One region of the Faecalibacterium butyricigenerans genome, then DNA from elsewhere that is predicted to be linked to it. Evidence: predicted binding sites of a transcription regulator. Region 1 holds the regulator's gene; the other holds the start of a gene.
The links. The regulator HrcA, encoded in region 1, represses chaperone genes, less so after heat shock. The targets are predictions, from matches to a motif close to TGTTAGCACTCNNNNNNNNNGAGTGCTAACA.
Positions count from the first base shown of each region.

Region 2: LKD23_RS11230 (Hsp20/alpha crystallin family protein) is a predicted target of HrcA. The motif match lies at 2,326-2,356, and genes of this name have one in related genera.

Region 1 covers NZ_JAJEQL010000023.1:22,703-27,056, forward strand. The annotation lists gene LKD23_RS09155 (aminoacetone oxidase family FAD-binding enzyme) at 1-444, opposite strand, end outside; gene LKD23_RS09160 (stage V sporulation T C-terminal domain-containing protein) at 627-1,169, shown strand; gene LKD23_RS09165 (hypothetical protein) at 1,401-1,538, shown strand; gene hrcA (heat-inducible transcriptional repressor HrcA) at 1,837-2,910, shown strand; gene LKD23_RS09175 (nucleotide exchange factor GrpE) at 2,907-3,533, shown strand; gene dnaK (molecular chaperone DnaK) at 3,628-4,354, shown strand, end outside.
Region 2 covers NZ_JAJEQL010000039.1:3,822-8,175, reverse strand. The annotation lists gene LKD23_RS11245 (purine-nucleoside phosphorylase) at 1-361, shown strand, start outside; gene LKD23_RS11240 (carboxymuconolactone decarboxylase family protein) at 723-1,232, shown strand; gene LKD23_RS11235 (PLP-dependent cysteine synthase family protein) at 1,257-2,252, shown strand; gene LKD23_RS11230 (Hsp20/alpha crystallin family protein) at 2,490-2,954, shown strand; gene LKD23_RS11225 (alcohol dehydrogenase) at 3,190-4,224, shown strand.

The sequences.
Region 1 (4,354 bases):
CTCGAACTGGAGGTCGTAGCCGCCCCGGCTCTGGCTCAGGCTCCGGACGGTGCAGCCGGTGCGAAGCTCGACGCCAAGCGCGGCCAGATGGTGTTCCAGCAGGGCCAGCACGTCTGCCGCCTGATTGGAGTAGGGGTACACCCGCCCGGCCTCGTCGGTGCGGGGATAGAGGCCGAGGCCCTCGAACCACGCCAGCGGCGCGGCCTCGTTCACGGCGTCCAGCAGGCGGCGCAGGGCCTTGGGGCTGCTGGTGAAATACCGCTCGGGCGAGATGTCCCGGTTGTCGAGGTTGCAGCGCCCGTTGCCGGTGGCCAGAAGCTTTTTGCCCACCTTTGCGTTTCTGTCCAGTACGGTGATGTGGGCGCTGCCCTTGGCGGTCTGCGCTGCCGCCAGCGCAGCGGCCAGACCCGCTGCGCCGCCGCCTAAAACAAGGATATGCTGCATCCTCTGTCCATCCTTTCCAAGAAGCCGTGTTCAGAAGCAAACCAGCTTCTGAGATGAGTTCATTGTATCATAGCTGCTCCGGTTTGGCAAACAGAGGGCGGGTAGGTGTATATTTCCCTCTCGTTTCCACATAATAACTGTACCGCATCCGAAAGCAAAGAATGGGAAGGAAGGTACACCAGATGAAAGCAACCGGAATCGTCCGCCGCATCGATGAGCTGGGCCGGGTGGTCATCCCGAAGGAGATCCGCCGCACCCAGCGCATCCGCCGCGGCGACCCCCTCGAGATCTTCACCACCGGCGAGGGCGAGGTCATCTTCAAGAAGTATTCCCCGGTGGGGGAGCTGCACGGGGTGGCGGTGCAGTATGTGGAGGTGCTGAGCCGAAGCTTTGCCCTTACGGCCTTCGTGGCCGACCGCGACCGCATCCTCGCCGCCGCAGGGGCAGGCCGGCGCGACCTTGCCGACCGCAGTGTCAGCCAGCCGCTGGAACGGGTGATGGAGTCCCGCAAGCCCTACCTCAGCGAGGGCGACCCGGAGCACGTCCTGCTGCCCTGTGAGGGTTCGCTGCGGCCTCTGCTCTGTGCGTGGCCCATCATCGCGGCGGGGGATGTCACCGGGGTCGTCGGGCTGCTGGCCGAGGACCGCGCCCAGCAGCCTGACCCCGCCCAGCAGAAGGCCGTGGCCGTGGCGGCAGCATTTCTGGCAAAGCAGATGGAGGAATGAGGCTATAAAAGCATAAAAAGCGCGTGAAACCTTGTGTTCACGCGCTTTTTATGGTATCCTTTGGATGCTGCCTCTGGCAGCGAGGCGCTGTCTGCAAATGCAGGTGGTCAAGCTTCCTTACCCTGACGATTTGTTTTACTCTTTGGAGCGAAACAGGCGTCCGGGAATGGACCTTTTTTGTTAGCAAAAACCTTTCCCGGAGCCGTCTGTTGGTGAAGGGAGGGATGTGTCATGTCTCTGACAGAAACCTTTGCGCTGCTGGCGGTCATCATCAGCTTGCTGGTGCTGCTCGTCGATGCCGTCCACGTGACTTTCGAGATCACTTGGAAGATTTCTCATGAGGACAGAGAACATAACAAAAAAGATTGACCGCCTAAGTTCCCACACTCTGTCAGTCAATCTTTTTTGACATACGGGTAAGGAGCTGGCCATGTTGCAGACAGCGCCTTTTCTATAAATAAGTATAGCCGCCCTGCCGGGCGTTGTCAAGCGGGAAGCTCTCTTTATACCGGAAAGGGGGCCTCCCGCTGGTTTTATGACAGAATTATGAATCTTTATAAACTTTTTCGAGAAGCTATTGACAGGGAAAAAATTTTGGCTATAATGGTCTTAGCACTCAGGAAGATGGAGTGCTAAAGAAACAAAAGCCAAGAAGGAGGCAGGCGCTATGACGATGGATGCACGCAAGCAGCGAGTCTTGCAGGCGATCGTGGCGCTGTATGGCCTCGAGGGCGAGCCTGTGGGCAGCAGTGTGCTGGCAAACTATTTTGATATGGCCGTGTCCAGCGCCACGCTGCGCAACGAAATGGCGGCGCTGACCAAGCTGGGTCTGCTGGAGCAGCCCCACACCAGCGCGGGCCGTGTCCCCAGTGCCAAGGGCTACCGTTATTATCTCGATAATCTGCTGACCGACGACCAGCCGCTGGACCGCGTGACCCGCGCCCGGGTGGAGGCCGTCTTCGCCAGCCTTGACCATGAGCCGGAAAAGCTGGCACAGGGTGCCGCCAAGGCGCTGGCCGCCATCAGCGGCTGCACCGCCGCGGTCAGCACCCCCTGCGCCGAAGACCTCTGCGTCGCCCACTACGAAGTCGTTCAGGTGGGCCGCAGCGCGGCGGCTGTGCTGGCCGTCACGACGGCAGGCTACGTCCGCACCCGTGTGGCGCGGGTCCGCACCGGGCTTTCCCGGGAGAATGCCGCTGCGCTGGCCGCGCTGCTCAACCGCAACCTGACCTTCGTTGCGCCGGTGGATCTTTCGAGCCGGCTGCTCGCCGAGCTGTGCAGCCAGATCGACCCGGAGCTTGTGCCGGTCATCAGCGCCGCAGCCGCGATTTTGCAGGACTCCGCACAGCCCCATGTATTCTTGGGCGGTGAGCAGCACCTGCTGGACTGGCCTCAGCTGGAGGGCAGGGTGGGCGACATCCTCACCTTGCTGAACGACGAGGAGCAGGCCGCCCACATCATCGCACCCCCGGCAGAGCGCAGTGAGAGCGTGCTGCTGGGCGAGGATCTGGAGCCTCAGATCCCCGGCCTGTGCATCGTCAGCGACCGCTACCTTGTGGGCGGCGGGCTGTGGGGCACGGTGGCCCTCATCGGGCCGACCCGGATGCCCTTCCAGAAGCTGATGCCGCTGCTCCACCTCTTCGCCGATGAGCTTGGCGAGGGTATGAGCGGCAAACGAAAAGACACCCCGCAGATGGCCGCACCCCGGCGGACTGTGATATATAAGGAGGATCTGGAATGAGCGAAGAGACGAAGAAGACGGCAGAAGCTCCCGAGCAGGAAGCGAAGGAGACCGAAGCCGCACCTCAGGAAGCGCCCGAGACCGCCGCAGCCCCCGAGCAGGAGGCCGAGGCAGAACCGGCAGACGCCAAGAAGAAAGATGGCTGGTTCAACAAGAAGGCCCGCGAGATGGACGCCGTGAAGGCGAAGCTCGACGCGGCCGAGAAGAATGCCGCACAGGCGAAAGACCAGCTGCTGCGGATGGCAGCGGAGTACGAGAACTACCGCAAGCGCTCCACCCGCGAGGCTGACCAGAAGTTCAACGATGGTGTGTCCTTTGCCGTGAATCAGATCATCCCCATCCTTGACACGCTGGAGATGGCGGCCAACGCTCCCACCACCGACGAGAATTACAAGAAGGGCGTCATCATGACGCTGGATAAGGCTGCCAAGGCGCTGGATGCCCTCCATGTGGAGGAGATCGAGGCGCTGGGCAAGCCCTTCGACCCCAACATCATGAACGCCGTCCAGCAGATCCCCGCCCCGGACGGGCAGGAGAGCGGCACCGTCATCACGGTGTACCAGAAGGGCTACAAGCTGGGCGACAAGATCGTCCGCCACGCGACCGTCGTGGTGGCCGAGTGACATCGCAGAGACCCGCAAGGGTTTTGAAGATAAGACATCCGCTTCACACATCGAGCATGAGATAAACAAGTTCTTTTGAGAGGAGACTTCATTTATGAGCAAAATCATTGGTATTGACCTTGGTACTACGAATAGCTGCGTGGCTGTCATGGAGGGCGGCGAGCCTGTCGTCATCGCAAACTCTGAGGGCGCACGCACCACCCCGTCTGTTGTTGGCTTCACCAAGACCGGCGACCGTCTGGTCGGTCAGGTCGCAAAGCGTCAGGCCATCACCAACCCCGAGAACACCGTGTCCTCCATCAAGCGTCAGATGGGCACCGACCACAAGGTGACCCTGAACGGCAAGGAGTACACCCCCCAGCAGATCAGCGCGATGATCCTGCAGAAGCTGAAGGCTGACGCCGAGGCTTATCTGGGCGAGCCTGTCACCGAGGCTGTCATCACCGTTCCTGCCTACTTTAACGACAGCCAGCGTCAGGCCACCAAGGACGCAGGCACCATCGCCGGCCTGAACGTCAAGCGTATCATCAACGAGCCGACCGCCGCTTCTCTGGCCTACGGCATCGATAAGGAAGATGACCAGAAGATCATGGTCTACGATCTGGGCGGCGGCACCTTCGATGTCTCCATCATCGAGATGGGCGACGGCGTTACCGAAGTTCTGGCCACCAACGGCGATACCCATCTGGGCGGCGACGACTTCGACCAGCGCATCATCGACTGGATGGCAGACGCCTTCCAGACCGAGAACGGCATCGACCTGCGCAAGGATAAGATGGCCGCACAGCGCCTGAAGGAGGCTGCCGAGAAGGCAAAGATCG
Region 2 (4,354 bases), on a different contig from region 1:
GGACATGACCGAACCTTACAGTCTGGAACTGCGGAACCTTGCCAAGCAGACCGCCGATGAACTGGGCATTGCCTACAAGGAGGGCGTTTACATGGGCTTTATGGGCCCTTGCTATGAAACGGCGGCTGAAATTCGTGCCTTTGCGGGGATGGGAGCCGATGCCGTGGGCATGAGCACCGTGCCGGAAACCATGGTCTGCAACTACATGGGCATGAAGGTACTGGCCGTCAGCTGCATCACCAACATGGCCACCGGCATCCAGACGGTCAAGCATAGCCACGCCCGCGTGCTGGAGATCGCAAATCAGGCAGGCGATACCCTGTGCCGATGGCTGGGTGCGGTGATTCAGAGAATGGAGTAAAAAAGATATTGAAAGCCATCGATCAAAACTTCCGGGCATCGCTACGGACGACAGAGGAACGCCCCGTAGCTGGTACAGGCAGTCAAGGAAAAACGCGGTGCGACCATCTGCAAAGACCTGAAGGGCATCAAGGCCGATACGGTGCTGTGCCCCTGCCCGGAGTGCGTCCGCAATGCAGTGCTGGCCTTGGGTGCTGGATGAGCAGTCGAAAATATGAAACAGGCGTGCAGAAAACAACCCTTCTGATCACTATTTGCTGAAAAATTGCTGCGAAAAGTAATATACCTATTGACATGGTGTGTAAATGGGTATATGATACAGGCAATTCGTCGAACAAAAAAGTGAAAGGAAGGGTTTTGTTATGCCCAGAATCAGCGAAATCAACCCGGAAACTGCACCGGAAGCGATCCAGAAAATCATTGCAGACCATCTGGCGGACGGCCACGCTCTGACCGCAGAAAAGCGCACATTGCTCCACAATGCAGCGGCGTTCAATGCTGTGGAGGCCGGTTCTTATGCGCTGGATGATGAACTGCAGCGGCTCATCGGCAAGCGTGCGGCCGATTTTTACGAATATGCTATTTCCCAGAAAAACGGCTGCCTTGTGTGCAGCATTTACTTCCAGAATCTGCTCAAGAAAAACGGCATCGACTTTGAGAATTTTGCATTCACTCCCAAAGAGGAGATCCTGATCGAATACGGTCAGGCCATTGCAGAGGACCCCAAGCATGTGCCGGAAGAGCTGTTTGCAAAGCTGAAGGCAAACTTTACGGAGGAAGAGATCGTGGTCATCACGGCGATGGGCGTGATGATGATCGCCAACAACTACTTTAACGACATTCTGGATGTGACGCCGGACAAGCTGGTTTGAGCCGAAAATCGGGAGGGGAGAGCAATGGCAGGACTGGTGCATTCCATCGAGGAACTGGTGGGGCGCACCCCGCTGATGGCGCTGGACCGCTTTGGGCGGCAGCAGCAGTGCGGGGCGCACCTGCTGGCAAAGCTGGAGTTCTTCAACCCAACCGGCAGTATGAAAGACCGGGCGGCACTTTCCATGCTCAATGCTGCGGAAGAAGCCGGACTGCTGAAACCCGGCGGTACCATCGTGGAGCAGACCAGCGGCAACACTGGCATCGGTCTGGCCGCGTTTGCAGCAGAGCGTGGGTACAAACTGGATATTTTTCTGGAGCGGGGTGCCTCGCTGGAGCGGCGGCTGATGCTGCTGGCCTACGGGGCACGGCTTCTGGATTACAAAGATGCCACCGGGGAGCGTCCGGAGACGAAGCGCACCCACCCCTGGCAGGAGCCAGAGCGGGAGGCGACGCTGGATGAGATCGCAGCCTACTGCCGCCGCATCGGAGCTTACTTTAACAATCAGGCGGCAAACCCAGCGAACCCCGAGGCACATTACCGAACCACTGGGCCGGAGATCTGGCAGGATACAGAAGGCCATGGGGATATTCTGGTCTGCATGGCGGGCACCGGCGGCACGGGTTTTGGCACAGCAAGTTATCTGCGCAGCCGCAACCCGAATCTGCAAGTGGTTCTGGTGCAGCCCCATCCGGACTCCCGCCTGACCCCGGAGCACCCGGATGCGCAGATCATAGATGGCGTTTTGCCGGCGTATGATGTGCCGGAAAGCGCACTTTCCGACTATCTGCGGACAGACTGGAGCGATGCGTGCATCAATGTCCGCACCGAGGAAGCCTACGAAACGGCCCATGAGGTGCTGCGGGCGGAAGGACTGTTTCTGGGCACATCGGCAGCAGCGGCTTTGCACGCAGCGGTGCAGGTGGGCCGCAGACCGGAGAATCAGGGAAAGAACATCGTGGTCATCGTCCCGGACAACGGCATGAAATATCTGTCTACGCCGATGTACCGGCAGAAATGATAAAAACACGATGATACGACTGAATTTTGAAAAGATTGCATAGGATTTTATAAAAGTGTTATTCTTTCATGAATTTTAGCACTCTTCTATTGACACTGCTAATGAACGGTGCTATAACAGTGGCGTGCTCAGGAGGAAGGGCAAAAGGAGAGCCGCTAGGCTCCCCGGAAAGCCCTTCTGAATGGACGCTTCAGATTTTTTGCCCCGACCCGAACGCCGGGATTGGAGGAATGATTTATGCTTATGCCGACTGTTTTCCATGAAAACCTGTTCGATGATTTCTTCGATCCGTTCTGGAATGACGCTGCACTGGAACGTGCTATGAACCGTGAGGCTCGTGGCGCCTTTGGTAAGCGCGGTGCAAACATGATGAAGACCGATGTCAAACAGACGGACAACGGCTACGAAGTAGCTGTTGACCTGCCGGGCTGCAAGAAGGAAGACGTTCAGATGGATCTGAACGACGGCTACCTGACCATTCAGGCAGTGCGCAGCCACAGCAACGACGAAAAGGATAAGAAGGGCCGCTATCTGCGGCACGAATCCTTCTCCGGCACCTGCGCGCGCAGTTTCTACGTGGGCGATGTGAAGAAGGAAGACATCCACGCAAAGTTCGAGGATGGCGTCCTGCACGTCGAGTTGCCTGCTCCTCAGCAGACGAAGGCTTTGCCTGAGAACCCGAATCTGATTGCAATCGAGTAAAACGCCGGTCGTGTGCGCCAAGGCACAACGCACATAAGATGCCCCCGGAGAGCCGCAACAAGCTCTCCGGGGGCATTTTTGTTTCGCTATCTTTTCCGCAAGGGAAAACCATGGTATACTGAGAACAGCAACTCAGAATTTATGGAGGTACTTCACTATCCTGTGAGCCGGGAGAGCGGCTGACTTTTGCGGTATACTCCGTTCGGAAAGATCAAAGCGCATGGAGGTAAAAAGCATGCTGACCTATACCTATGTTTCAAAGGGGACGTTTGCCCTGATGGAAAAACCAAAGCCGGTGCTGCAGCACGAGCGGGACGCCATTGTAAAGGTGACCCTTGCCAGTATCTGCTCCAGCGATCTGCACATCAAGCACGGCAGCGTGCCCCGGGCGGTGCCCGGCATCACGGTAGGGCACGAGATGGTGGGCATCGTAGAAGAAGTGGGCAGTGCGGTGACCAATGTGAAACCCGGCGACCGGGTGACGGTGAACGTGGAGACCTTCTGCGGAGAGTGCTTTTTCTGCAAAAAAGGCTTTGTGAACAACTGCACCGATCAAAACGGCGGCTGGGCGCTGGGCTGCCGCATCGACGGCGGGCAGGCCGAGTATGTCCGGGTGCCCTTTGCGGATCAGGGACTGAACAAGATCCCGGACGGCGTTACCGATCGGCAGGCGCTGCTGGTGGGCGATGTGCTGGCCACCGGCTTTTGGGCGGCACGCATCTCGGAGATCACCCCTGAGGATACCGTGCTGATCCTCGGTGCAGGGCCGACTGGCATCTGCACGCTGCTGTGCGTCATGCTGCACAGCCCCAAGCGCATCATCGTCTGCGAAAAGGACGAGAACCGGTTGCAGTTCATCCGTCAGCACTACCCGCAGGTGCTCACGGTGCAGCCGGAGGACTGCGCCGCCTTTGTGCGTGCCCACAGCGAACACGGCGGGGCAGATGTGGTGCTGGAGGTGGCAGGGGCGGACACTACCTTCCGGCTGGCGTGGGAGTGCGCAAGACCCAACGCCATCGTGACCGTGGTGGCGCTGTACGACAAGGCACAAACCCTGCCGCTGCCGGAGATGTACGGCAAAAACCTTACCTTCAAGACCGGCGGCGTGGACGGCTGCGATTGTGAAGAAACGCTGCGTCTCATCGCAGAAGGCAAGATCGATACCGAACCGCTCATCACCCACACCTACCCCCTGCGCCGGATCGCAGAGGGCTACGAGCTGTTTGAAAAGAAACGGGACGGCGTGATCAAGGTGGCAGTGGAGTGCTGACGGTCTGCGCCAAGGCACAACGCACATAAAGTGGCCCCGGAGAGCTGTAACAAGCCCTCCGGGGCCATTTTTGTTCCTGGCATCTTTTCCGCAGCGGCAAGGCGTGGTAGAATAAGGGCAGAACCAATCC